DNA from 2 places in the Pseudomonas sp. H1_A03 genome. Region 2 is predicted to be linked to the other one. Evidence: predicted binding sites of a transcription regulator. Region 2 holds the regulator's gene; the other holds the start of a gene.
What was found. Region 2 encodes sigma-54, which starts transcription at its own class of promoters, with help from an activator protein. Its sites were predicted from a motif close to ANTGGCATNNANNTTGCTNT; they were not measured.
Positions count from the first base shown of each region.

Region 1 (11,745 bases), 2.5 Mb from region 2:
CCGGACAAGATGGTTGCGGATTTGATGGCCAGCGATACGGTGAGTTTTCACCCGGATGAAGATGCCTACGACGCGGCGCAAGCGTTCGAGCGTTATGACTTGATCTCGGCGCCGGTGGTCGACAAGAACGGCAAATTGATTGGCCGTTTGACCATCGATGAGATCGTCGACCTGATTCGTGAAGAGAGTGAAACTGAAGTCCTCAACATGGCGGGTTTGCGTGAAGAGGAAGATATCTTTGCGTCGGTCTGGCGTTCGCTGCGTAACCGCTGGGCCTGGCTGGCGGTCAATCTGGTTACCGCCTTTATTGCCTCGCGGGTGATCGGCTTATTCGAAGGCTCCATTGAGAAGCTGGTAGCCCTGGCGGCATTGATGCCGATTGTGGCCGGTATTGGCGGCAACTCCGGCAACCAGACGATCACGATGATCGTGCGCGCGATGGCGCTGGACCAAGTGAGTACGGCTAACTCATCGCGTCTGTTGCGCAAAGAGCTGGCCGTGGGCCTGATCAACGGTTTGGTGTGGGGTGGGGTGATCGGTGTGGTGGCCTACTTGCTCTATGGCAGTTGGTCGCTTGGCGTGGTGATGACTGCTGCCATGACCCTCAACCTGCTGTTGGCGGCCCTGATGGGGGTATTGATCCCCATGACCCTGGCCCGTCTTGGACGCGACCCAGCGATGGGTGCCAGCGTGATGATCACAGCCATGACCGACAGTGGTGGCTTCTTCATCTTCCTGGGCCTGGCGACGATATTCCTGCTCTGATTCCATCCAGTGGGGGCAAATCTGCCCCCACCTCACATCCTCTTCCCGAATTGCGCGCAAAAAAAAGCCAGCACATGGCTGGCTTCGGCTTTCAGCTGCAAATCAATTGGCTTCTGCGGCCGCCTCAACGTCGTGCGCGATAAGCGAGACGAGAGCATTTTGCTGGCGGTGGGAAAGCTGACGAAAACGCTGCAGCAGTTCGCGTTCGTGCAGCGACAGCTCGGGGCTGTCCAGGCGCATGCTCAACTCTTCGCCCAACGCACCTTCCTGAATGAGGCTTTGTTCCAGGCGCGCGATGATTTCGGAGTTCATACTGCGGTGATGATTGCGAGCCACCTCGGCAATGCGTTCCCGCATTCCGTCTGGCAGACGTACGACGAACTTGTCAGCCGTACGGCTGGAATAAATTGCCTGTTTCAATGGGCGCATATATTTAACCGGTTAGTTCAGGGGAGCGGTTTTTGGAATTGGCCGCAAGATGATTGTTAAGACAAGACTCACGACCAAAGTTCAACCCGAATTGCAAAGAGGCCGCATCATGCCTCAGATTTGCCAGTTCCTTGGCGTCAATTCTGTGACAAATATTGAACCGACTAAAGGCTTTATGCCAGCACTCGTTTTTTTTTTTGCGGACTGGTTGGAAAAATCTTCTACGCGTGATTCCGCGATGGAACTTCCCGGAACTCCAGACCAGCACAGGGTTTGAGGCCGCACATCCTATAGCAAAGTGGCACTTTGCCCTTAGGTTTAAGACTAGTGGCAATTTGCCGATTAGCCAGAGCCAGGCGACATAAGGTAGGGGGAGATTAGCGCAGGACTGGGTCGAACTTGATACGACGACCGACAATGAGGGTGATCAACAACAGGCTGGCAAACACACCGGTGGCAATGAATGCGGTGGTTTGGCCGTCTTGCGATTCGGCGCCCAAGCCCACGGCGCCGGTGAAGGCGGTCAGGCACAAAAACAGCCAGGCAGATTTGGTCATTTACGATTTCCTTAGAAAACCCAGTGTTCAGATGCAGGTGCAGCGTGGGTGCCTTCGGTCAGGCGTACCGGCGATTGCGCGTTGGGCGTCATTACCGCCAGCTGCGGCCGCTGTTGCAGGTGATGCGGGACAGCCTGGCTGATCTGCGCGGGATCGTTAGCGCCAGTCGATTGAAAATGGAATGTAACCAATACAGCCAAGGCTACGGTGTTGAGGGCTAACAGAAGGGCACTGTTCATGGTCATGTTCTCCGCTTAACGCCGTGGCTTATTGAGTTTGTAGGAGAAGTATTGCAGGTCTCGTGCCAATCTATTAATCCATTAAAATCAATGGCTTGAGTGTACTTTAAAGGGTCGAAAGGTTGCAATTTGCAATGATGGCATTTTGAGGGAGTGCATTTTGCACGATGGCGGCAAGTGCCCGGGTTTACGGGGCGAAACTGCGATCAGCCCGGCAGGGATCGGCCTACACTCAAAAAGCCGACGGACGACATGACAAAACCCACCTCGGCCGTTAACATGCACGCCGTCCGTCGCCGTGCCCTTGGCCAGACGACTGTCATTTGTCCCAGTAGCTCAATTGGATAGAGCATCCCCCTCCTAAGGGGAAGGTTGGCCGTTCGAACCGGCCCTGGGACACCATCTACTTCAAGGCTTTCAGTTATCCTCCCTCTGCCCGGTACGGCATCTCCGTGCCCCGAGCTGCGCAGGCCATACTTGCGCAATGCCCCCGCTCAGCAGTCCACAGTCACTCCGGTGTAAAGCGTGCGCCCATCACCTGGAGAATGCAGGGGGGGCTTGCGCGTCACTTCTCAGAATTACATGGCTATGAGCTGATGGGCGTCGGTGCCTCTTACATCGGCTTCATTCGTGCTGAGCCGCCCGATATATCCCTGGCTGACCGCGTCGCGAAGGATTTTTGTGCGCTCTACAACACTGGCGATGAAAGCCTGCCAGCACAGGTTCGTGTAGCCACAGAGGCGATCTCCGGTCGCAGGCACCTGTGGTTGCGTTACGTGGAGTGACGCTGTGTGAAAGCGAGAAGCCCTGAGAGCTGAGCATTTTCGATACTTTTGTCGAACCTTGTCGGTGTTCAGGGCTCTCAGCACGTGCGCGGTGTATTTATCGCAACTTATGTACCTTGCAAGTGGCCGGGCAGCGTCTGAGCTATTACGCAAAATAATCCCCGGAAACAGCGCATGTTGCCTGTCCGGACCCGGCCACCCCGGACTATCATGCCGATAGCCCTACCTCTCACCGCAAGGAGCCGCTCGGAACGCCGATGCGCCAAATCTGGAAATCTTTTCGAGCCCTCTATTTCGCCTCTTTGATGATGCTGATCGGCTCCGGCTTGCTCAGTACCTACCTGGCCTTGCGCCTGGCGGCCGACCATGTCGACAGCCTGTGGGTGGGTGCGCTGATGGCGGCCAACTATTTTGGCCTGGTGCTGGGTGGCAAGATCGGGCACCGCCTGATTGCCCGGGTCGGGCATATCCGCGCCTATGCCACCTGTGCTGGCATTGTCGGCGCGGCGGTGCTGGGCCATGGCCTAGTCGACTGGCTGCCGGCCTGGATCGTGCTGCGGATCATCGTGGGCCTGGGGATGATGTGCCAGTACATGGTGATCGAAAGCTGGCTTAATGAGCAGGCCGACGCCAAGCAGCGTGGCGTGGTGTTCAGTGGCTACATGATTGCGTCCTATCTGGGCCTGGTGCTCGGCCAACTGATCCTGGTCATGCACCCCCAGCTTGGCCTTGAATTGCTGATGCTGGTCGCGCTGTGTTTTGCCCTGTGCCTGGTGCCGGTGGCCATGACCCGGCGTATTCACCCGGCAGCGCTGCATCCGGCGCCGATGGAGCCGCGCTTCTTTATCAAGCGCGTGCCGCAGTCACTGAGTACTGTGCTGGGGGCGGGCTTGATTGTCGGTTCTTTCTACGGTCTGGCGCCGCTCTATGCGTCGCAGCAAGGGCTCAGCACCGAGCAGGTCGGCTTGTTCATGGGTAGCTGCATTTTTGCCGGCTTGCTGGTGCAATGGCCGCTGGGCTGGTTGTCGGATCGGTATGACCGAGCACTGCTGATCCGCTGTTTTGCCTTGTGCCTCGCGGTGGCGGCATTGCCGCTGGCGATCATGACCAAAGTCCCGCTGGAAGTGCTGTTTGTCGCCGGGTTCCTGTGCTCGCTGGTGCAGTTTTGCCTGTACCCGTTGGCCGTGGCGTTTTCCAACGACCATGTCGAAGGCGATCGTCGGGTCTCCCTGACAGCGATGCTGCTGGTGACCTACGGTGTCGGCGCCAGCATCGGGCCGTTGTTGGCGGGCGTGGTGATGAAGCTCTTTGGCAGCCAGATGCTGTACGCGTTCTTCAGCCTGTGCGCGGTGATCCTGGTGTGGCGTATCCGGCCGAAAGCCGTGACCAACCTGCACCAAGTGGAAGATGCGCCACTGCATCACGTGGCAATGCCTGACAGTATGTCCAGTTCACCGCTGGTCGCTGCCCTGGACCCGCGGGTTGATGAGCAGGTGGTGCAAGAGCAGATGCAAAACACCGTTCCCGACCCGGAGCCGGAAATCGAGCCGCAACCACCGACGGATGAGCCGCCCTTTGAGGGGCCGCCGGAGCCGCTGGGGCCCGAAGAGCATCCGCATGACTTGAGCAGGGCGCGCCCCTGAAAGCAAAAACGGGCAGATCCCTCAAGGATCTGCCCGTTTTTTATTGCGGTTGTCAGGGTTTAAAAATCGTCGTCTTTGTCGAAACGCCGTGCTTCACGTTGGAGCTGGTAGACAAAACGCTCGACCTGACGCTGCACCAAACCACTCATGTTGTGGAAGCGCACGCCGGCGAAGGTGGTGTTGATCCTTTCTTCGAAATGCAGATGACGCAGTTCGACCGAGGTGGTCATGCTGCCAAAGGGCAGGGCCGCGATAAACCGGTCGTAGACCTGGCCCAGTTGCAGGCGCTCGGAAATGTCGCCTTCAAAACGCAGTTTGCAGCCGGTAGCGGAAATATCCAGCAACTTGCCGTTGACCGGCGCTTGGAGTTTCTCGCCGCCCAATTCAATGTTGACCAATTGCGCCAGCTTCAACGCGGCGCGAAAGGCATTGCGCCGTTGATGGTAGACCACCTCGTCCGGTAGGCCGCCGGTGTAAATACGGTGGCCGTCCTTTTCGGTTACGGTCAGCGTACCGTTGCTTTCCCAGGCGACGCGCACACCGTCATGGAAGCCTTCAATGCGGAAGGGTTCGCCATTCTCGAGGTGGCGTTCGCCGTCGCGGGGGATCATTTCATCCAGGGCGAGGGTACCGCCGTCCCGATTGACGTCCACCAAGTAGCTCTGGAAGCGTTGGCTGCGTTCATGGAAGGTAATGATCAGCGGGTCATGGCTTTCTTGCAGCATCCGCAAGGTGCCGGCGATTTCCAGAGGGGTGGTGAGGACCTTGGGTGGCTGCGGGGCATCTTCCGCATTAAGGGCGTTGAACACGGTTCTTCCATCTCCAGACAAAATACGACTACACGCAAGAGCAGGCATTCTGCCAGTATGTGGCGCGCCTTGGATAGGCCGCGCTGTAAACGGGCGTCAGGCTTGGCTGCGGGTGCTTGGCTTGACCAGGCGCGAGGTAGAACCTTGCGCGTTATATAGCGCCGGAGGCTCACCGCCGTGAAGTATACGCAACTGGTTCGCGGTCGTAGCTTGCTGAAGCTGGATCGACTGACCGTTGAGCAGGTTGGCTTCCTGGCACAGGGAGAGCAATTGATTGAGTTCTTTGCTCTGGGCCAGTAATTGGTCGCCGACCGAGGAGTGGCTGGCCAACTGCGCCAGGCCGTCCTGGTCGGCGGGCAGGCCCAGGCTGATGAGGATCTGGCTGCGTTTTTTGCCGTGCTGTTCCAGCAGGACAATCAACGACTGCTTGCGCGCCAGAATTTCTTCCAGCAGGGGCATATCGCGGCCGTAGAGGGCCAGGGATTCCTCCCTGAGCAGCTCGAGCAGCTGTTGCGTCGGCGCTAGATCATCAATGATCAGCTGTAGCAGATTTTCGTCGTGATGCATGGCTGGCCTTGGGTTTTAAGCGTCCAAAAGCCCGGCGCAGGCCTTTGCCTAGCGCTCGGCTTCGAAGTTAAGCAGCTTGCTGGCTACACGGTTGCTGTCGACTTTATAGCTGCCATCGGCGATTGCCTGTTTCAATTCAGCCACACGGGCTTTATTGACCACCGGTTGATCGCGCAGCGAGTCAGTGACCTTCTGCAACTGTTGAGCCTCATTGCTCAGGTGTACGGATTCCCCGCTCTGGCTGGCGCTGGCCTGTTCTGCCTTGGCAGGCAGTGGCTGGGCCTTGGCTTCCACGCTTTCCTTGGAACGCGTAGTGCCTGCCGTTGATGGGGCGTTATTCAAACGACTGAAATCGATGACCATGATAAAAAAACCTCTGGGTATTTGGACGCTTGCCATGTTTTCGGCAATACCCGGATTAACTTTAGGCGCGAATGACAATAAATCTCCGCACGGAACATCTCGTGCACAGTGTAGAAAAACCCAGCGTCCACTACCAGCAATCTATAAAGCGACCTCGACTTGCCCCGGCGCCGTTACCCTGGCCTTGATGACCCGGTTGGAATTGAGGTTCTTGACGCGTATCTGTTCGCTCATACCGCCGTTGGACAAGGCTTCCCCCGGCATTTTTACCTGCAGTGCACCACTGCTGGCGGAAATGACCACCTGATCGCCCTTGCGAATCACCTCTGCCTGCTCAAGATGCACCAGTGTGATCACCTGGTCAGTGACCACTGGTCGGGTCAATTTCTGCCCGACGGCCTGATCGAGGGATGTCAGGTAGCCCTGACTGATCATGCTGATGTCGCGCTCGCGCAACACAACGTCTTCGAAACCGATGATGCCGGTGCGTTTGAGTGGGCGGGCCACCACCACCACATCGCGAAACAACTTGACCTGGGCCGGCACGAACACGGTCCAGGGCGAGGCGCCGTCGCAGCGAACCTTGACCGTCACGCGGCCAATGGGCTGTGCCGGGCTTTCCAGGGTGGCTGTCAATTCCTTGTCGCACATTGGCATGCGCAAACGCGGGTCCAACTGGTTGACCTGGATTTCATAACGCCCTGGCGTCTGTGTGGTCGCCAGATAATCTTCTACAGTGAACTCAAGAAAGCCTTGAGTGACGCCGATAAGTAGATCAGGCAGGGTGACGTTATCTGCGCGGGCTGTGGCGCTCAGACCCAAGGCGAGTATCGCCAGCGGTGTGCAGAACAATCTGCAAAGCCGTGTAGGGGGGCGCGTCGGGAAACCGTCGTTTTAATATCCATAATCAATAAATAGCAAAGCTCGTGCCGTTTAGCGTTGGGTGCGCGTCGCACCCTCAAAGGTTTTAGCGTAGGAGTCTGGGCATGGCAGGAGTAATGGATTCAGTAAACCAGCGCACACAGCTGGTAGGGCAGAATCGCCTGGAGTTGTTGCTTTTTCGCCTGGATGGCAAACAGCTGTATGGCATCAACGTGTTCAAGGTGCGGGAAGTGCTGCAATGCCCCAAGCTGACGATCATGCCCAAGTCCAGCCCGGTGGTATGTGGCGTTGCCAATATCCGGGGTGCGACGATCCCGATTCTTGATCTGGCCCTGGCCACCGGTTCTGCAGGTTTGCAGGACCGCCAGAATCCATTTGTGATCATCACCGAGTACAACACCAAGACCCAGGGTTTCCTGGTGCGCTCGGTGGAACGTATCGTCAACATGAACTGGGAAGAGATCCATCCGCCGCCCAAGGGCACGGGTCGCGATCACTACCTCACGGCAGTGACGCGGGTGGATAACCAGTTGGTCGAAATCATCGACGTGGAAAAAATCCTCGCCGAAGTGGCACCCACCTCGGAGTCGATTTCCGTGGGTGTGGTGGACGCTGAAACTGCGCACAAGGCAGTCTCCCTGCGCGTGTTGACGGTGGACGACTCTTCTGTGGCCCGTAAACAGGTGACCCGTTGCCTGCAAACCGTCGGCGTGGAAGTGGTGGCCCTCAACGATGGTCGCCAGGCGTTGGATTACCTGCGCAAGCTGGTGGACGAGGGCAAGAAGCCGGAAGAAGAATTCTTGATGATGATCTCCGACATCGAGATGCCGGAAATGGACGGCTACACCCTCACGGCGGAGATACGCAACGATCCACGCATGCAAAAATTACATATCATCCTGCATACTTCGTTGTCGGGTGTATTCAACCAGGCGATGGTCAAGAAGGTCGGTGCCGATGACTTCCTGGCCAAATTCCGCCCCGATGACCTGGCATCCCGGGTCGTCGAGCGGATCAAAGCAGCAGATCACGGCTAGGGGCTTTTTCCCTGGCGGTCACACGATTTAAGAGGCGGTATCAGTGTCTACGGGTAATTTGGATTTTGAACAGTTCCGGGTCTTCCTGGAAAAGGCCTGTGGCATATTGCTCGGTGAAAACAAGCAGTATCTGGTATCCAGCCGTCTCAACAAACTGATGGAGCAGCAGGGCATCAAGTCGTTGGGTGAGCTGGTCCAGCGCATCCAGGGCCAGCCGCGCAGCGGGCTCAAGGAAATGGTGGTCGATGCCATGACCACCAACGAAACCCTGTGGTTTCGCGACACCTACCCCTTTGAAGTGCTCAAGAGCAAAGTGCTGCCGGAGGCCATCAAGGCCAGCCCGGGCCAGCGCCTGCGCATCTGGTCGGCGGCGTGCTCCTCGGGGCAGGAGCCGTACTCGATCTCGATGTCCATCGATGAGTTCGAGCGGACCAATATGGGCCAATTGAAGGCCGGTGCTCAAATCGTGGCCACCGACCTGTCCGGCACCATGCTCACCAACTGCAAGACCGGCGAGTACGACAGCCTGGCGCTGGGCCGTGGCCTGTCCCCGGAGCGCCTGCAACGTTTCTTCGACCCGAAAGGGGCGGGACGTTGGGCGATCAAAGCGCCGATCAAGAACCGTGTGGAGTTTCGCTCGTTCAACCTGCTCGACAGCTACGCCAGCCTGGGCAAGTTCGACATGGTGTTCTGCCGCAACGTGTTGATCTACTTCTCCGCTGAAGTGAAGAAGGACATCCTGCTACGCATCCACGGCACGCTCAAGCGGGGCGGCTATTTGTTCCTCGGTGCATCCGAAGCGCTGAACGGTTTGCCGGATCATTACCAGATGGTGCAGTGCAGCCCTGGGATCATTTACCAGGCTAAATAGTACGCAAATCTAAATGTGGGAGCGGGTTTGCTCGCGAATGCGGTGGATCAGTCATAGATAAGTTGACTGACCCACCGCATTCGCGAGCAAACCCGCTCCCATTTTTTTTGCGGCAATTTCCCCAACAGCGGCAACTCTCCATTGCCGCTTTACTGGCGCCACGCGGAAACCTCTTGCCGCTTTTCTGGCATTGCCGCCGGCAACCGCCCCGCAAACCCTTGATATACGGGCCTCCGCAAGATTGGCATGCACCTTGCTATAACCCTGTTAACGAAAAGCAGGTCAGCCTAAAGGTTTCCGCCATGAGCATCAGCTTCGATAAAGCGCTCGGTATCCACGAACAAGCCCTGGGCTTCCGCGCCCAGCGTGCTGAAGTCCTGGCCAACAACATTGCCAACGCCGACACCCCGAACTACAAGGCTCGGGATCTGGACTTCTCCGCCGTGCTCGCCGCACAGCAGGACAAGACCAAAAACGGCACCTTCGCCTTGAACATGACCAACAGCCGTCATATTGAAGCGCAAGGCCTGAGCAATGGTGACGAGTCGTTGCTGTATCGCACACCGATGCAGCCGTCGATCGACCAGAACACCGTCGACGCCCAGCTTGAGCAATCGGCCTATGCCGAGAACTCGGTGAACTTTCAAGCCAGCTTCACCCTGCTTAACAGCAAATTCAAAGGGCTGATGTCAGCCCTGCGCGGAGAGTAAGCCATGTCCCTGTCCAGTGTTTTCAATATTGCCGGCAGTGGCATGAGCGCGCAGACCACGCGTTTGAACACCGTCGCCAGTAACATCGCCAACGCCGAGACCGTGTCTTCGAGCATTGACCAGACCTACCGTGCCCGTCACCCGGTGTTCGCCACCATGTTCCAGGGTGGCCAGGCTGGCGGCAGCGATTCGCTGTTCCAGGACCAGGGTAATGCCGGTTCTGGCGTGCAGGTGCTTGGTGTGGTCGAAGACCAGAGCAACCTTGAAGCCCGCTACGAACCCAACCATCCCGCCGCGAACGAAAAGGGTTATGTCTACTACCCCAACGTCAACGTGGTTGAGGAAATGGCCGACATGATTTCCGCCAGCCGTTCGTTCCAGACCAATGCGGAAATGATGAACACCGCCAAAACCATGATGCAGAAGGTCCTGACCCTGGGTCAGTGATAAGGGGCGCCAAATAATGGCCATCGTTGATACGAGTAACAACACGGCAGTCCAGGACCTTTTCAACTCCAAGGTCAAGACCGCGACCGACACCAGCAGCGTCAATAGTGCCTCCAAGGCAGCGACGGGCAGCCAGTCGCTGGGCAAGGACGCGTTCCTGCAACTGCTCGTGACCCAACTGAAAAACCAGAACCCGCTGTCGCCGCAAGACAACGGTGCGTTCGTGGCCCAGTTGGCGCAGTTCAGCAGCCTGGAAGGCATCAACACCCTGAACGACTCGGTGAACAACATCTCGAGCAACTTCAGCTCGTCGCAAGCGTTGCAGGCGTCGTCGCTGGTAGGGCGTTCGATCATCACCCAGACCGACAAGGCTCTGGTGGACACCAGCAAGAGCATGACCGGTTCGGTAGCCGTGACTGCGGCGACAGGCAACGTCGCCATCAAGATCACCGACAAAGACGGCAACGTGGTGCGCACCATTGATATGGGCGCCCAGAGTGCAGGCAACTCCGACTTTATCTGGGATGGCAAGAACGACAACGGTGAGGTCGCCCCAGCGGGCACTTACACCTTCGCGGCCACCACCAAGAATGACAAGGGCGACGCGGTTGCCTTGGCAACTTCGCTGCCGGCAACGGTAACCAGCGTGACGTTGAGCAAGACCGGCGGCGAAATGCTGCTGAACCTTGCAGGCGGCATGGGCAGCGTCAAGCTGTCGCAAATCCAGACTATCGGTACATAGAGCCGGCTAAATACGGCAGAGGGAGAGAAACATGTCTTTTAATATCGGCCTTAGCGGCCTCTATGCGGCCAACAAACAACTGGACGTGACCGGCAACAACATCGCCAACGTCGCGACCACTGGCTTCAAGTCGTCCCGTGCGGAGTTTGCGGACATCTACGCCGCCTCCAAACTGGGCACCGGCCAGAACAGCATCGGCAACGGTGTGAACCTGGCGGCTGTGTCCCAGCAGTTCACCCAGGGTGACGTCAACAACAGCGGCGGCGTGCTGGACATGGCGATCCAGGGCGGTGGCTTCTTCGTTCAGAAGGGCAGCGACGGTTCGCTGGAATACACCCGCAGCGGTGCTTTCCGTGCCGACAAAGACGGCTATGTCACCAACAATACGGGCACTTCGCGCTTGCAAGGCTACGCCGCGGACGCGGACGGCAACATCGTCAAGGGCGGCTTGACCGACCTGCAACTGAACCTGTCGTACCTGCCGCCCAAGGCTTCAACCAAGGTGGACTCCACCAGTAACCTGAACTCGTCGTCGCCGGTGATCAACCAGACCACTAAGCCGTTCGATCCTACTGACACGAGCACCTTCACCACCCAGAACAGCACCACGTTGTACGACGCCCAGGGTAACTCCCACGAAATGGTGCAGTACATGGTGAAATCGGACGCCAACGAGTGGAAGGCCTACACGTTGATCGACGGCCGTAACCTGGATGGCACTAAGCCTACAACCACCGGCGCCACCGCCCCCGTGCCAGCGACCTACACCTTTGACGGTGCCGGTAAGCTTACGGGTGTCACCGGTACCGGTGTGGTCGGCACGACCCTGACGCTCACGGGTTGGGTGCCGGGTACGGTGACCAACGGTAATTGGGCGCCAAACGACGCTACAGCGCCGG
Region 1 is NZ_CP162829.1:5,980,758-5,992,502, reverse strand. Features, by position in the region: gene mgtE (magnesium transporter) at 1-765, shown strand, start outside; gene AB4O35_RS27695 (Arc family DNA-binding protein) at 868-1,194, opposite strand; gene AB4O35_RS27690 (PA3371 family protein) at 1,572-1,751, opposite strand; gene AB4O35_RS27685 (hypothetical protein) at 1,763-1,990, opposite strand; tRNA gene AB4O35_RS27680 (tRNA-Arg) at 2,316-2,392, shown strand; gene AB4O35_RS27675 (MFS transporter) at 3,033-4,418, shown strand; gene AB4O35_RS27670 (flagellar brake protein) at 4,478-5,227, opposite strand; gene AB4O35_RS27665 (flagella synthesis protein FlgN) at 5,324-5,794, opposite strand; gene flgM (flagellar biosynthesis anti-sigma factor FlgM) at 5,843-6,157, opposite strand; gene flgA (flagellar basal body P-ring formation chaperone FlgA) at 6,299-7,009, opposite strand; gene AB4O35_RS27650 (chemotaxis protein CheV) at 7,144-8,076, shown strand; gene cheR (protein-glutamate O-methyltransferase CheR) at 8,120-8,947, shown strand; gene flgB (flagellar basal body rod protein FlgB) at 9,250-9,657, shown strand; gene flgC (flagellar basal body rod protein FlgC) at 9,661-10,104, shown strand; gene flgD (flagellar hook assembly protein FlgD) at 10,121-10,846, shown strand; gene flgE (flagellar hook protein FlgE) at 10,878-11,745, shown strand, end outside.
Region 1: flgA (flagellar basal body P-ring formation chaperone FlgA) is a predicted target of sigma-54. The motif match lies at 7,072-7,091, and genes of this name have one in related genera.

Region 2 (11,745 bases):
AAACAGCGATTATCAGCGGCAGAAAAACCCCCGTTGTGGAACGCCGCGCACAAAACCTGGGGATTCCTCACCTGTATCAGGGCCGCGAGGATAAACTGGTGGTTCTGGACGAGCTTCTTGGCCAACTCAACCTAAGCTATGAGCAGGTCGCCTACTTGGGCGATGACCTGCCCGACCTGCCGGTGATTCGTCGAGTGGGCCTGGGCATGGCCGTTGCCAATGCGGCAGCCTTTGTTCGCGAGCATGCCCATGGCATCACCACCGCCCGTGGCGGTGAAGGTGCCGCCCGCGAATTCTGCGAGCTGATCCTGCGTGCCCAAGGCAGCCTTGAAGCGGCCCACGCCGCCTACTTATAGAGCGTTTTATGCTGAGCAAAAAGATTCGCAACTTCCTGCTATTCGCAGTCATCGCCGCACTGTTCCTGGCGGTGGGCTACTGGAATATCAGCCCGGAGCGCTTTCTCGACCAGCCTGCTGCGCAGGTTGACGAGGGGGTTATCGACTATTACGCCACCAATGCCAAAAGCGTGCAGTTCCTGCCCGACGGCAAGGTGCAGTACGAGATGACCTCGGACAAGGTCGAGCACGTGAAAGCCAGCGAAGTGACCCTGCTGACCAACCCGGACATGAACATTTACCGCGGTACCGAGTTCCCATGGCACGTCACCAGCAAGCGTGGCGAGGTCAACCCGGACGGTACCGAGGTAGAACTGATCGACTCGGTGCGCGTTGCGCGCACTGACGATAAAAAACGTGAGACCGTGATTACCACCAGTCGCATGACCGTATTCCCGCAGAAGCAATATGCGCAGACCGAGCAAGACGTTAGAATCGACGGCGCTGGCGGTGTATCGACTGGCAAGGGAATGAAAGCGTATTTGAAAGAAAGCAGGATACACCTGCTATCGAACGTAAGAGGACAGTATGAGGCTCGTTAAAACTCTCCCTATTTTGCTCGGCCTGGGCGCAGCACTGGGAAGCGTGAGCGCCTGGGCTCTGCCGAACGATAGCCAGCAGCCGATCCACATTTCGGCTGACGATGCGCAACTGGATGACAAGCAAGGCGTCGCCACCTACACAGGCGGCGTGATCATCACCCAGGGCTCGATGAAGATCACCGGCAACACGGTGACCCTGACTCGCACCCAGGCTGGCGATATTGACGTGGTCACTTCGGTGGGCAACCTGGCTTACTTCGAACAGAAGCAGTCCGCTACCGACACCGGCCCGATGAAGGGTTACGGCAAGACCATCCAGTATCACGCCCAGCAGAACCGCATCGTGCTGATCGACCAAGCCAAGGTGCTCAGCCCCGACGGCAACTCCACGGAAGGTGAGAAGATCACCTACGACACCGTGAAACAGATCGCTAACGCCGGTCGTGCCAATGGCAACAAGGTCACCGCACCGCGCCCACGCATCGACATGGTTATCCAGCCGAAGAAGAAGGCCGAGTAATGGCAACCCTGAAAGCCCAGCATCTGGCCAAGGCCTATAAAGGCCGTCAGGTCGTGCGCGACGTCAGCCTGTCGATCGACAGCGGCCAGATCGTCGGCTTGCTCGGCCCCAACGGCGCCGGCAAGACCACCTGCTTCTACATGATCGTCGGGCTGGTCCAGGCGGATCAGGGTCGCGTACTGATCGATGACTTGGACGTGAGCCACCAGCCGATGCACGGCCGTGCCCGCGCCGGTATCGGCTATCTTCCGCAGGAAGCGTCGATCTTCCGCAAACTGTCGGTGGCCGATAACATCATGGCCATCCTCGAGACCCGCAAGGAACTCGACCGTGACGGTCGTCGCAAGGAGCTGGAAAGCCTGCTGCAGGAATTCCACATCAACCATATCCGCGACAACCTCGGCATGAGCCTGTCCGGTGGTGAGCGCCGCCGCGTAGAAATCGCTCGTGCCCTGGCCACTGCACCGAAGTTCATCCTGTTGGACGAACCGTTTGCCGGCGTCGACCCAATATCGGTCGGCGACATCAAGCAGATCATTCACCACCTCAAGGCTAAGGGCATTGGCGTGCTGATCACCGACCACAACGTCCGTGAGACGCTCGATATCTGCGAAACCGCGTATATCGTCAACGATGGTCAACTGATCGCTGAAGGCGACTCCGCCACCATCCTGGCCAATGAACTGGTCAAGGAAGTGTACCTGGGTCACGAGTTCCGCCTGTAAACACCGTGGTGTCACGGCCGATTGCCAAGGTGCGCGGGAGTCAATGAAAACCTCTGGATTTTTATTGTTACCGCGCTCTAGGCAAAGCCCCCGATATCAGGCATATAATTTGCTTATGTTTGGCGCTCACGCGCCCTGTCGTGGATGGCGCATTGCGCCGGCGAATAAGGTGTTAAGCCCCTGCCATGAAACCATCGCTAGTCCTGAGAATGGGCCAGCAGCTGACGATGACACCGCAGCTGCAACAGGCCATCCGCCTGCTCCAATTGTCGACCCTGGACCTGCAACAGGAAATCCAGGAGGCCCTGGAGTCCAATCCGATGCTCGAACGCCAGGAAGAAGGCGACGACTTCGATAATGCAGACCCGCTGGCCGATAACATCGAGCAAAAACCCAACCCCGATGCGCAGGAACCCTCCTATCAGGAAACCGCCCCAACGGTGGATAACCTCGAGGAAGGCGACTGGAACGAACGCATTCCCAACGAGCTTCCCGTCGACACCGCCTGGGAAGACGTCTACCAGACCAGCGCCAGCAGCCTGCCCAGCAATGACGATGACGAGTGGGATTTCACCACCCGCACCTCCGCCGGCGAAAGCCTGCAGAGCCACCTGCTGTGGCAACTGAACCTGGCGCCGATGTCGGACACCGATCGCCTGATCGCCGTGACCCTGATCGACTGCATCAATAACCAGGGCTACTTGGACGAGACGCTTGAGGAAATTCTCGAAGCATTCGACCCTGAACTGGATATCGAGCTGGACGAGATCGAAGCCGTCCTGCACCGCATCCAGCAGTTCGAACCCGCTGGCATCGGTGCGCGCTCCCTCAGCGAATGCCTGCTGCTGCAATTGCGCCAACTGCCCGCCAAGACCCCCTGGCTCGCCGAGGCCCAGCGCCTGGTCACCGATTACATCGACATGCTGGGCAGCCGCGACTACAGCCAACTGATGCGCCGCATGAAGCTCAAGGAAGACGACCTGCGCCAGGTCATTGAGCTGGTACAAAGTCTCAACCCGCGTCCTGGCTCGCAAATCGAGTCCAGCGAAGCCGAATACGTGGTTCCCGACGTGATCGTGCGCAAGGATAACGAGCGCTGGCTGGTTGAACTGAACCAGGAGTCGGTGCCACGCCTGCGGGTCAACCCGCAATACGCCGGTTTTGTGCGTCGCGCTGACACCAGCGCCGATAACACCTTCATGCGCAACCAATTGCAGGAAGCTCGCTGGTTTATCAAGAGCCTGCAAAGCCGCAACGAAACCCTGATGAAAGTGGCCACCCAGATCGTCGAGCACCAGCGCGGCTTCCTGGAATACGGCGACGAGGCGATGAAACCGTTGGTACTGCATGACATCGCCGAGGCGGTTGGCATGCATGAATCGACGATTTCTCGGGTAACCACGCAAAAATTCATGCATACCCCACGGGGTATTTATGAACTGAAATACTTTTTCTCCAGCCACGTCAGCACCTCCGAAGGCGGTGAATGCTCGTCCACGGCGATTCGCGCGATCATCAAAAAACTGGTTGCCGCGGAAAATCAGAAAAAGCCATTGAGTGACAGTAAGATCGCTGGTTTACTGGAGGCACAAGGCATTCAGGTCGCCCGTCGAACCGTCGCCAAGTACCGCGAGTCCCTCGGGATCGCGCCTTCCAGCGAGCGTAAGCGTTTGATGTGACGGGCGGGCCACAGCGTTCCAGTGGCAGGCGCTTTCGCCTGTCGCTTTATGCACTGGCAACGAAGGAGAAGCTGTATGCAAGTCAACATCAGTGGACACCAGCTGGAAGTCACCAAACCCCTGCGTGAATACACCGAAAGCAAGCTGAACAAGCTTGCGGGGCATTTTGACAAGATCACCAACGTGCAGGTCATCATGGAGGTCGATAAGCTCAAGCAGAAAATCGAGGCCACCCTGCACGTACCGAATGCCAAGCTCGTCGCCAATGCGGAACATGAGGACATGTACGCGGCGATCGACTCGCTCTACGACAAGCTGGACCGCCAACTCATAAAGCATAAGGAAAAGAATCTGCACCTGATGCAAGGTACAGGTCGTTAACTCTCCCCCCATGATCCGACTTGAAACCATCCTGACCCCCGGCCGTTCCCTTGTGAACGTGCCGGGCGGCAGTAAAAAACGCGCCCTCGAACAAATTGCCAACCTGATCGGCCGTGAAGTGCCTGAACTGGAAACGCAAACTGTGTACGAGGCACTGATTGCTCGTGAAAAACTTGGCTCGACCGGTTTTGGTAACGGCATCGCTATTCCCCACTGCCGCCTCAAAGGCTGCGAGACGCCTGTCAGCGCCCTGCTGCACTTGGACCATCCCATCGATTTCGACGCTATCGATGGCGCCCCGGTCGACCTGCTGTTTGTTTTGCTGGTCCCGGAAGCTGCCACCGATGCACACCTGGAACTGCTTCGGCAGATCGCCAGCATGCTCGACCGCAAGGAAGTACGCGACAAACTGCGCAGTGCCAGCAGTAATGAGGCGCTGTATCAGGTTGTCGTGGACGAACAGAACGGGCAGTAATCATGCGCTTGATCATCGTCAGCGGCCGTTCCGGCTCAGGTAAAAGCACCGCCCTCAATGTCCTTGAGGACAGCGGTTTCTACTGCATCGACAATTTGCCCGCCGGCCTGCTGCCGGAATTGGCGGAACGCGCGCTGATCCATACTGAACTGGCGCAACCCCTGGTCGCCGTTTCGATAGATGCCCGCAACCTGCCCAGCCATCTTGAGCGATTTCCACAATTGCTCGAGGAAGTGCGGGCCAAGCACATTCATTGCGATGTGCTGTACCTGGATGCCGACGAAGAGACGCTGCTCAAGCGTTTCTCCGAAACACGCCGACGCCACCCCCTCAGCAGCCCTCACCGCTCCTTGGCCGAAGCCATCGAGGACGAAACCAAGCTGCTGGGACCGATCATTGACCTCGCCGACCTCAAGATCAACACCACCAGCCTTAACCTCTACCAGCTGCGCGATGCCATCAAGCTGCGCCTGTTGAACCAGCCGGAGCCAGGCACGGCGTTTCTCGTGGAGTCGTTTGGTTTCAAGCGCGGAATGCCGGTAGATGCAGACTTGGTGTTTGATGTGCGCTGCCTGCCGAACCCCTATTGGAAGCCGGAACTGCGCGAACAATCCGGGCTGGATCAACCTGTTGCCGACTACCTGGCTGCGCAACCGGATGTTGAGGAGATGTTCCAGGACATTTCCAGCTACTTGCTCAAATGGTTGCCACGCTTTGCCGCAAGCAATCGGGCCTATGTCACCATTGCCATTGGCTGCACCGGCGGCCACCACCGCTCCGTCTACCTGACCGAACGCTTGGGCCAGGTGCTGCAACAAACCCTCAAGAACGTCCAGGTCCGCCACCGCGACCTTAGCTGAAAGGAACACCCCCGCGATGCCCGCTCTGGAAATTGAAATCATCAACAAGCTGGGCCTTCACGCCCGCGCTTCGGCCAAATTCGTGGGTGTGGCTGGGCAGTTTCCCTGCCAGATTCGGGCCGGGCGCACGCCGGAATCCATGGTCGATGGCAAAAGCATCATGGCAATGATGATGTTGGCGGCCGGCAAAGGCACCAAGATTCACTTGAAGACAGAAGGCGAGCAAGAGCAGGAAGCGATGGACGCACTGGTTGCGCTAATCAACAACTACTTTGATGAAGGCGAATAACCCTTCGTAGCAGCCCGGCTTGCCGGCAATGACGTCATTGCGTTCGATGTAAGACTGGAGCCAATCACCGGCAAGCAGGCGCCTACAGAAAAGCGTGTTTATCCTAAAGCCGTGTCCATCACCATCATCAAGCAAAAACCGGTGCACAATCCCAAACTGGCGAGTTTTTCGTGACCATTGCGTCGCGATTCAGGGATGACTTCGTGAGTCACCACCAATAGCATCGCGCCAGCAGCCAAGGCCAGGCCCAAAGGCAACAGCACCTCAGCCAGGCTCACCAACCAGGCGCAGAGCACAGCAAACACCGGCTCCACCAAGCCTGACGCAGCACCGATCATAAACGCCTTGACCCGCGACATCCCTGCCCCGGCCAACACCAGCGCGATCACAAGGCCTTCAGGCACATCCTGCAAAGCAATGCCCATGGCCAGGCTATCGGCCTCTGGCATGCCGCCTCCGGCAGAAACGCCGACCGCCATGCCTTCGGGGATGTTGTGAGCGATGATGGCAAACACGAACAGCCAGATGCGCGGCGGGATCACCGGCTTATCCGGCGTGCCGACGAGCATTTCCGGGCTTGCGCCGGAAACCTTGCGGTCAACCAGGTATAGCCCGAACGCCCCAAGCATAATGCCGAAGCTGATCAAGCCACTGGCGCCCCAGGGCGACAATCCCAGGCTTTCAGCCGCGGCAATGCCTGGCACGATCAGCGAAAACGCCGTCGCCGCCAGCATCACCCCTGCCCCAAAGCCCAGCAGTGTATCGCTCAATGCCACCGGCATCCGCCGAATGACCAAGACTGGGACCGCACCGAGCGCCGTGCCGAGCGCGCAGATGGACCCGCCCTGCAGGGCACGCAGAATTCGCGGTTCCAGGTCAAGCCAGGCCAGCCCGTGGGCCACCAGCAATGCAGTACCTGCCAATAGCAGCAGCGAGCCAAGTGCATAACGAAACATCCGCCCGCTGCTGATCGCCAGTGTGTCAGTGCCCATAGTCGGCCTTAGATCTTGTTATAGAGGTGGATATCAGGCCACAGCGGCCTGATAGCGTGCGGCGACTTCAGGCCAGTTAATGACACTGTAGAACGCATTGATGTATTCCGGGCGACGGTTCTGATAAAGCAGGTAGTAGGCGTGCTCCCAGACGTCGAGGCCGAGGATCGGCGTATTACCGCTCATCAGGGGGCTGTCCTGATTGCCGCTGCTTTCCACCACCAGGGTCTTTTGCGGGGTGACGCTCAGCCAGGCCCATCCACTACCGAAGCGCGTCAACGCGGCTTTGGTGAAAGCATCCTTGAAGCTGTCGAAACCGCCCAATTGTTCCTCGATCGCCTTGCCCAGTGCGCCCTCGGGCTTACCGCCACCTTTGGGCGACATCACGGCCCAGAACAGCGAGTGGTTGGCGTGGCCGCCGCCTTGGTTAATCACGGCTGCACGAAGTTTTTCCGGCAACTGCTGCACGCTGGATACCAGTTTTTCCACCGGCCAGCCCGCAAACTCAGTGCCCTCAACAGCGGCATTAAGGTTGTTGATATAGGTTTGGTGGTGCTTGGTGTAATGGATCTCCATGGTTTGCGCATCGATATGCGGTTCCAAGGCGTCATAGGCGTAAGGCAAGGCAGGCAAGGTGTAGGTCATATCAATGTGCTCCGTAATGAGGAGTGGTCGGCTGCGCCGCAGTACCGCCCAGCAAGCGATGGGTACGCGGGTACTCGCCGTGATCGCTGATGAAATTCAGTAGCTCGACGTAGGTTTTGCTGCTCTGGCGCAAGGCCGCTTCCCGCAATTGCGGGCTCAGCCGCGAGTCCTGCAGGGTCTGTAAAAGACGCTGGTGAATAGCGCAAAGGTATTCCGCGCTTTCTTCCGGCTGGTTCAGGCGCAGGTGCAAGTCCGCCAGGTTATGATGAGAAATGACGCACGCCGCCACTGCTTCGTCGGCATCCGCCCAGCGCTCGAACAGCACCTGAGCCAGGGCCAGGGCTTGCAAATAGGCCTCGCGAGCGTCAACCAACTCGCCCGCCATAAAGCAGCGATTGGCCCGTTCGATCGTGCGTTTCCAGTGCTCCATGGTGAGCCTCCAAAGCAGGGTCGGTGATTACACGCCGCCGGCCGTCAGCTTTTCCGGATCCAGCAGGACTTCCAGCTGGCTGCGCGGCAGGTCGGTGTGCTCGAGGGCGACATCAATCACCGGACGGCCTTGCTGATACGCCTTCTTGGCAATTTCAGCGGCCTTTTGGTAACCGATAATCGGGTTGAGTGCGGTCACCAAAATCGGGTTGCGCGACAGCGCTTCCTTGAGCTTGGCTTCATTGACCTTGAAGCTGGCGATGGCCTTGTCCGCCAGCAGGCGGCTGGAGTTGGCCAGCAACTCAAGGCTGCTGAGCAGGTTCTGGGCGATGATTGGCAGCATCACATTCAACTCAAAGTTGCCCGATTGACCGGCGATAGTGATCACGGTGTCATTGCCGATGACCTGCGCGGCGACCATGGCCGTCGCTTCCGGGATCACCGGGTTGACCTTGCCAGGCATGATCGAAGAGCCAGGCTGCAGGCCTTCCAGTTCTATTTCACCAAGGCCTGCGAGCGGGCCGGAGTTCATCCAGCGCAGGTCGTTGGCGATTTTCATCAACGACACGGCGGTGGTTTTCAACTGGCCGGAAACGGCGACGGCGGTGTCCTGGGAGCCGATCAGCGCGAACAGGTTTTTGCCTGGGGTGAATTTGACACCGGTCAGGCTGCTCAACTGCTGGCTGAATCGCGCAGCGAATTCCGGGTGTGCGTTGATCCCGGTGCCAACCGCTGTGCCACCCTGGGCCAGCGCTTGCAGACTTGGCAGAAGGTCCTGCAAATGCGCGATATTGGCCTTGAGTTGCTGCGCCCAGCCATTGAGCACCTGGCTCATGCGTACCGGCATGGCATCCATCAAGTGAGTGCGGCCGGTCTTGATGAACGGGTGAACCTCTTCGGCCTTCTGCTCGATGACTTGAACGAGGTGCAACAGGGCCGGCAGTGTTTGCTCATGCAAAACCAGCGCGGCGCTGACATGGATAGTGGTCGGGATGATGTCGTTGCTGCTCTGGCCGCAGTTCACGTGGTCGTTAGGATTGACCGCCTCGCCCAGCAAACGGCTGGCGAGGGTGGCAATCACCTCGTTGGCATTCATGTTGGAACTGGTGCCGGAACCGGTCTGGAAGATATCCACCGGGAAGTGCGGCATGAAATCGCCTTCCAGCAGGCCTTGGGCGGCATCGACAATAGCCTTGCCCTGCCCCGCGCTGATTTGTTCGAGGTCGACGTTAACCTTGGCCGCCGCAACCTTGGCCAAGATCAGGGCGCGAATGAATTGCGCCGGCATGCGTTGATGGCTGATCGGGAAGTTGTTCACCGCACGCTGGGTTTGAGCGCCATACAAGGCTTCGGCAGGCACTTGCAGCTCGCCCATGCTGTCGCGTTCGATACGGGTGTTACTCATCGTTAGATCCTTGCACGAGGTCGGAGTGAGAAATAGACGGCAGCAATTCGCAGGTCGCCAATTGCCAGGCAAAGGTCTGCCAGCGCTTGAGACGGCAGGGACATTGAGAAAGCTGTTCCAGGTCACGCAGTGGACGCCAAGCCTGGTCCAGGCATACGGAACGCCAGTGCCACGGCAGCGCTATATCGCTGGCGGTGTCGAGCAGTAAACGCAATGAGGTCTCAGCGATCGTCCACGGATGGGTCGCGGTGCAGCACGCCAGGTATCGACCTTCGTTGAGGTAATGCTCGATCAGGCGAGGCTCATTTGGATCGAGTGCGCAGCGGATTTGACGACTCATCCAGCGCCAGCTTTCCAGATAAGGATCCTCATGCAGGACAGAACTCATGATCTACACTCGCTCGATAATGATATTCATTATTAAATGATATTAAGAATCAAAACAAGAGCACCAAAGGATTCGTCCCACGTCGTAGTTACAAAAAAAGGCGCGCCATCCGTGGGATGGCGCGCCTTTTTCAGGGAGCGTTGAAGGGTTAGCTGCCGGCGACGGTCATCCGCTCGATCAGCACAGAACCTGTGCGAATGTTGCTGCGCAGTTCCAAGTCATTACCCACGGCAACGATCTGCTTGAACATATCGCGCATGTTGCCAGCGATAGTCACTTCCTGAACGGCAAACTGAATCTCGCCGTTTTCTACCCAGAACCCCGCCGCGCCACGGGAGTAATCACCGGTGACCATGTTCAAGCCATGGCCCATCAATTCGGTGACTAGCAAGCCACGGCCCATGCGCCGCAGCAACGCCGCCTGGTCTTCATTGCCATGGGTGACAAACAGGTTATGCACGCCACCGGAGTTCGCCGTGCTTGGCAGGCCGAGTTTGCGACCGGAGTACGTGCCCAATATGTAGGAGACCAATTCACCTTTCTCGACGAATGGCTTGGCATAAGTCGCCAGGCCATCACCATCGAACGACGTGCTGCCCATGGCACGCATCAGGTGCGGGCGTTCATCGATGGTCAGCCACTCGGGAAACAGTTTCTGGCCAATCGCACCTTCCAGGAACGAGGACTTACGGTACAAGTTGCCACCGGAAATCGCCCCCAGGAAGCTGCCGAACAACCCACCGGCAAGTTCTGCCGAAAACAGCACAGGCACTTCGCACGTCGGCACCGGGCGCGCGCCCAGGCGGCTCGCGGCACGCTGCGCAGCACGCTGGCCAATGCTCACCGGGTCCGCCAGCAAGTCGCCCTGGCGATTCACGTCGTACCAGTAATCGCGCTGCATCTGCCCATTGGCTTCGGCAATCATCACGCAGCTCAGGCTATGACGAGTGGACGCATAACCGCCGATAAAACCATGACTGTTGCCATACACGCGGCAGCCCTGATGCGTACTCAACGTGGTGCCATCAGCATTCTTGATGCGCGCATCGGCGTCGAACGCCGCCGCTTCACAGATCAATGCCTGTTCGATGGCTTGCTCGGGCGTGATGTCCCAGGCGTGGAACAGATCGAAATCCTTAAGGTCCTTGGCCATCAGCGCCTTATCGGCCAAACCCGAGCTTTCATCCTCCGAGGTGTGCTTGGCAATCGCCAACGCCGCCGCCACCGTTTCGCGAATCGCTTCCGAGCCACTGGCCGACGTACTGGCCGAGCCTTTGCGCTGCCCGACATACAAGGTGATGCCAAACCCTTGGTCGCGATTGAACTCAACGGTTTCCACTTCACGCTGGCGTACCGACGTCGACAGCCCCTGCTCCAGCGACACCGCCACCTCACAGGCACTGGCCCCCTGGCGCTTGGCCTCGGCAAGGATCTGCTCGACTTGTTCCTGCAGTGCCGGTAACGCTTGCGGACCGACGCTTTGGGCTGCACTCATGGTTTTCTCCACTCAAATTCTGCTTTCGGTTAAGGCCATCGAGCGACCGGGCCGGACAAGCGGCCCCCGACTGGTTATCATGGCAGCGTTTCTTTGCGGACTGCCACCATGGTTGATTCTTACGACGACTCCCTCGATGGGGAGAAAAGCAAAACCCAGGTCAAACGCGAGCTGCATGCTCTGGTTGACCTTGGCGAGCGCCTTACAACGCTCAAGAAAGATTTGATTGCAAAACTGCCTTTGACCGACGAAATGCGCCGGGCCTTGGCCGATGCGCCCAAGCACACCGCGAATATCGCGCGTAAACGGCACATCATGTTTATCGGCAAACTCATGCGCGATCAGGACACTGACGCCATTCTGGCTTTGCTTGATCAAACCGATGCCTCCACTCGCCAGTACAACGAACGCTTCCATAACCTGGAGCGTTGGCGTGACCGCTTGATCGCGGGCGATGACGCCGTGCTGGAGAAATTCGTGCTGGACTACCCGGACGCGGACCGCCAGCAACTGCGCTCCCTGATC
Region 2 is NZ_CP162829.1:2,264,294-2,276,038, reverse strand. Features, by position in the region: gene AB4O35_RS10455 (KdsC family phosphatase) at 1-356, shown strand, start outside; gene lptC (LPS export ABC transporter periplasmic protein LptC) at 365-937, shown strand; gene lptA (lipopolysaccharide transport periplasmic protein LptA) at 924-1,457, shown strand; gene lptB (LPS export ABC transporter ATP-binding protein) at 1,457-2,182, shown strand; gene AB4O35_RS10435 (RNA polymerase factor sigma-54) at 2,368-3,861, shown strand; gene hpf (ribosome hibernation-promoting factor, HPF/YfiA family) at 3,937-4,242, shown strand; gene ptsN (PTS IIA-like nitrogen regulatory protein PtsN) at 4,253-4,717, shown strand; gene rapZ (RNase adapter RapZ) at 4,720-5,577, shown strand; gene AB4O35_RS10415 (HPr family phosphocarrier protein) at 5,594-5,866, shown strand; gene AB4O35_RS10410 (ZIP family metal transporter) at 5,965-6,858, opposite strand; gene AB4O35_RS10405 (superoxide dismutase) at 6,892-7,503, opposite strand; gene AB4O35_RS10400 (hypothetical protein) at 7,505-7,933, opposite strand; gene AB4O35_RS10395 (class II fumarate hydratase) at 7,961-9,337, opposite strand; gene AB4O35_RS10390 (FagA protein) at 9,330-9,725, opposite strand; gene pmbA (metalloprotease PmbA) at 9,874-11,220, opposite strand; gene yjgA (ribosome biogenesis factor YjgA) at 11,329-11,745, shown strand, end outside.